2 regions of the Vibrio chagasii genome follow, and region 2 is predicted to be linked to the other one. Evidence: riboswitches for the same ligand, from Rfam matches in the RefSeq annotation. Region 2 holds a riboswitch; the other holds the start of a gene.
What was found. A riboswitch is a leader RNA that binds a small molecule or an ion and turns the genes downstream of it on or off. The one in region 2 is predicted to bind cyclic di-GMP.

Region 1: another riboswitch for cyclic di-GMP. It lies ahead of OCV52_RS10145 (TfoX/Sxy family DNA transformation protein); the one in region 2 lies ahead of gbpA (N-acetylglucosamine-binding protein GbpA).

What each region holds. Positions count from the first base shown of each region.
Region 1 covers NZ_AP025465.1:2,221,855-2,224,329, forward strand. The annotation lists gene purR (HTH-type transcriptional repressor PurR) at 1-978, shown strand, start outside; cyclic di-GMP riboswitch class I at 1,149-1,234, shown strand; gene OCV52_RS10145 (TfoX/Sxy family DNA transformation protein) at 1,362-1,952, shown strand; gene OCV52_RS10150 (TVP38/TMEM64 family protein) at 2,084-2,475, shown strand, end outside.
Region 2 covers NZ_AP025466.1:572,427-574,901, reverse strand. The annotation lists gene gbpA (N-acetylglucosamine-binding protein GbpA) at 1-805, opposite strand, end outside; cyclic di-GMP riboswitch class I at 878-967, opposite strand; gene OCV52_RS18515 (transcriptional regulator) at 1,290-1,643, shown strand; gene OCV52_RS18510 (DUF3313 domain-containing protein) at 1,740-2,411, shown strand; gene OCV52_RS18505 (DUF3820 family protein) at 2,424-2,475, shown strand, end outside.

The DNA.
Region 1 (2,475 bases), on a different replicon from region 2:
TTAGCAGGCGTATCAACCACAACCGTTTCTCACGTAATCAACAAAACACGCTTTGTTGCAGAAGCGACTCAAGAAAAAGTAAATAAAGCGGTAGACGAATTAAACTATGCACCAAGTGCTGTTGCTCGTAGTTTGAAGTGTAATTCAACACGAACCATCGGCATGCTAGTGACTCAATCAACCAACCTATTCTTCTCAGAAGTTATCGATGGTGTTGAGAGCTACTGCTACCGTCAAGGTTACACTTTGATCCTGTGTAACACGGGTGGTATCTATGAGAAGCAACGTGACTACATTCGAATGCTTGCAGAGAAACGTGTAGATGGCATCTTGGTTATGTGTTCAGACCTAACTGAAGAACTGAGAGAGATGTTAGACCGTCACGCTGACATCCCTAAAGTAGTCATGGACTGGGGCCCGGAGAGTTCTCAAGCAGATAAGATCATCGATAACTCTGAAGAAGGTGGCTACCTAGCGACTAAATACCTAATCGACCGCGGTCACTCAAAGATTGCTTGTTTAAGTGGCCACTTAGACAAAGCGGCGTGTGTGGAGCGTATCGCTGGTTACAAGCGCGCTTTGGAAGAAGCTAACATTACTGCAAATGACGACATGATCATCGAAGGTAACTTTGAGTGTGATACTGCCGTTCTAGCCGCTGACAAAATTGTTGAGATGGAAGATCGCCCGACAGCTGTATTCTGTTTCAACGATACCATGGCACTAGGCTTGATGAGCCGCCTACAGCAGAAAGGCATCTGTATCCCTGAAGATATCTCTATCATTGGCTACGATAACATCGAACTGGCTGAGTACTTCTCTCCACCATTGACTACCGTTCACCAACCGAAGCGCCGTGTCGGTAAGAACGCCTTCGAAATTCTGCTTGAGCGTATTAAAGACAAAGACCATGAAAAACGCGTCTTCGAAATGCACCCAGAAATTGTTGAACGTAGTACAGTTAAAACGTTAAATTAACTGATAAATTGAGTTTATTTTCATCAAGCGCACCTTTGGGTGCGTTTTTTTTATCAGCAACTAAAATAAACCTAGTTTCATATGATAAAGATCATTAATTGAAGCAACATCACACTTTGAAATAACAAGTGTGAGCCTCATTCAACAAAAACTTTATTCTATTCAATCAGTCACGCACAGGGCAAATCACTTGAAAAGGTGAGACGCAAAGCTTCCGGCCTAAACCACTCGTTGGTATGGTAGCGGGGTTACCGATGGCAAAATGCAGTAACTACTAATAATTTAGTAATTTACGGCTTATTGACAATGTAATTGCAACATTTTGCTAATCTCTCGGACCTGCTTATTTGGTGGCGTAGTTCAAATACACCGAGATAAATAACATGGATAAACCGATACTAAAGGACTCAATGAAGTTATTTGAGCCCCTAGGAAAAATAAAGTCACGCTCAATGTTTGGTGGATTCGGTCTTTTTGCTGATGACACTATGTTTGCTCTGGTTGTTAATGACCAGTTGCACATACGAGCAGACAAAGGCACAACAAAACAGTTCGAGCAACAAGGGTTTCAACCGTACGTCTACAAAAAACGTGGTTTCCCTGTCGTAACTAAATACTTCGCTTTACCAGAAGGCCTGTGGCAAGACCAAGAGAAAATCTTACAGCTTGCAACTACGTCTCTGGGTTTTGCAAAAGAAGAGAAAGCTGAACAGTCCGCTGCTAAGCCAACTCGACTCAAAGACCTCCCGAATCTTCGACTCACCACCGAGCGCATGTTGAAGAAAGCTGGAATTGATTCCGTAGAACGTTTATATGAATCTGGCTCTGTAAACGCATTTAATGCCATCAAGGAATCTCATGCGTCCTCCGTCAGTATTGAACTGCTTTGGGCACTAGAGGGGGCGATCAATGGCACCCATTGGTCGGTTATCCCGCAGCAACGTCGTGAAGAGCTTATCAGTCGCGTCAATTAACATTTTCAGTACACCTTTTTATACAACTAAGCCGCATTTCTGCGGCTTTTTTTATATCTAGTGAAAGTTAATCTATGCTTTGCCTGTCTATCTATACTAATGGTCTGCATTGAAAATTTGAGGAAGTATCAATGAGTAAGAAAATGATATTAGGTATTGTATTGGTCGTAACGATCTTTTTATTAGGCATTAATTTTGGCCAATACCTCACGCTCGAAAACGCCAAAGCACAGCAAGCGGTGCTAAACGACTACATTGAAAGTAACTTTATTGCCGCCGCGGCGACGTACTTTATCGCATATGTATTGATCACCGCCTTCTCCATCCCGGGAGCAGCCGTTGTTACACTACTTGGTGCTGCGCTGTTTGGCTTCTGGAATAGTTTGTTATTAGTATCTTTCGCCAGTGCAATAGGCGCAACTCTTGCCTTTTTGAGTAGTCGTTACCTACTGCGAGACTGGATTCAAACTAAGTTTGGCGACAAACTCACTACGATTAATAAAGGCGTTGAAAAAGACGGCGC
Region 2 (2,475 bases):
TGATCTTTGATGCCAATGCATAAGACCAGTTATTCGCTTTACCTTGTTCGTTGTTCTCAATGACTAGCTCTGTGCTGTATGAAGCGTTCTCACCAGATTGGTCAAAGACACGAGTGTAAACGGCATCACCGATGTTTAGGTCGCGAGTTGGGTTGATTTGACCGCCTTGGTCCCAATCAGGAATGATCGGGCCATCGCCATCAAATTTCACATCAATAACGTTGTAGAAAGCCATTGCAGTATCACCCACATCCCAAACAGCAAGAATCACTTGGTAGCCTTCACGCTCAGGGACATTACACAAGTGGCTTACTTGCATTGGTGGCTGTTCCATATTGCCTTCGACTACACAGAATGGTGTTAGATCAAAAGAACTGCGAGCCAAAGGCTGGTTTGGATTCCAGTCTGGTTTTGTAATGTAGTATTTCCAATCGTGAGTCACGTGGTTTGCTGTAAATGTCCACTCAAAGTACTGAGAGCCAGATTGGATAGGGCGTTTAACCCAACGGTCTGCCGTTTGCTCGTCTAGCGCAGCCGCTAAAGAAGATTGCGCACTAGCGATTTTTCCATCAGCAGGGCCAACCTCTGGGAAGCCTTCAGGGCCTTCCACACTTTGCGGTTCGTATTGGATACCACCACAGTTGGTGTTCTTCTCTTGTGTATCACTCGCAGGGAACTTACACAGCGCTACACGGCTTTCAGCTACGCCATTATTGTATGCCGAGACATAACCGTGACCGAAGCTTGCACCACTAACGCTTAGTAGCGACAGAGCGATGAGTGATTTTTTTGGGAGTTGTTTCATTATTTGTCCTTACTGTATTTGGCCGACAAAAAAGAGAACACTCCGGCACGCATTTGCACTTAAATCCTATTAAGTGGCAGCTCCGCTATCATAGACAGAATAATTGTCGACAGAGCGGTGGCTTTGCGTCCTATTCTTTCAAATAGTTTGCCAGAAGTGCGTTTAAGCAAGCGAAATGTAGTCAACGCGTTTTATAAATGCGAATGAATAGATTGAAATGTGGAATGCTAATCTCGAACTTTTAATTCTTGTCACAAATTAACTTGCTAAATGTATTCTTTATTTACCTATAAGTGATTGAAATAAATTAAGAAAGCATTTGCTCTAATTGTTTTTATGAATGGTTTGGGTGCTTAACTTTAGTTGCTGATAACGATTGAGCGCATATCAAAACCAAACCTTTGGTTTCCACTAACCAAACCCTGACACGTTATGTATGAAAAACCGGACAATTAATTGGTATGAATTATATAAAGGAGTCAGTATGGAATTCACTGAACAAGATAGAGAAGCGTTGTACCAAACGTGGATGTCACAAAAATCGCGAATGCGAATCACGCAGATGGAGTTTTCAAAGAAGCTTGGAATGAGTCAGCTTGATTTCTCAAATATGTTGCGAGGGGAGTCGCCGCTGACTATGTCATTTGTGAGCCATTTCTGTCGTCTACTTCACTTGGAACCGAGAAACGTATTCCCGTCACTTAAAGAAGGAAATGACTCTGGTCCTAAAGTGGTCTATCTGAAAAGTAGAATGAGTGTTGATGGAGAGATCCAAAATGCTTACATCGAAGGAAATCAAGTTATCGTAGAGTATGCTCACACTGTTCAACACAACTAATTTTAGAGTTAGCTCTGAGTTATAGCCCCTTTTTCTACAAACTTTTTACATATGGTATAGCATACTTGGGTGTTTTTCTTCCAACCTAAGTGCGCTATGAATCCTCTAAAACTATTTTTGCTTGTCGCAACCAGCATCTTTTTGTTTGGTTGTGCAGGCGGCCCAATCAAGACTGCTACCAAATTCACCACTTATGAAGATTTTCAGCCTGGCCCTGACGGGGGAGTTGACCTCGTTTGGGCAAGATTAGGGCTGCGTGACGCCGACCGCTTGAAGAGTAAGTTGGATGACTATGATTCTGTCGTCATTGACCAAATCTTTGTGCTTGCCGAAGAAGGTTCGTTAGATCAAGAAGAAATTCAGGAACTTACCGACCACATGGTGAACCGATTAGAAGAGAAAATATCACCTCACAAAGTGATCGTTGGTGAGCCGACGGGCAAAACGTTACGCCTGAGTATCGCATTGAGTAACGTTGAAACGCCAAATCCTATCTTAGCCGTTACCAGTAGTGTCTTACCTTTTGGTCTTGCCATGTCGACCATCTCAAAAGTTGCGACAGGAGAGCACACCAATGTTGGTAGTGCGAGTGTCGAGCTGCTGGTGAGTGACGCTCAAGATGGCACACCACTGTTCGCATCGATCGATCGTGAAGCCGGAAATAAGGACTTTTCAACTATGATCGATTCACTTGATGATGCCAAAGATGCAATCAACTATTGGGTTGAACGTTTAGGTGATACTCTACAGAACATCGATGACGCATAGAAAGACCGAACAATGCTAGAGAAAGAGAACCTGATTAAGTTGGCTCGAATGCAGATGCCATTTG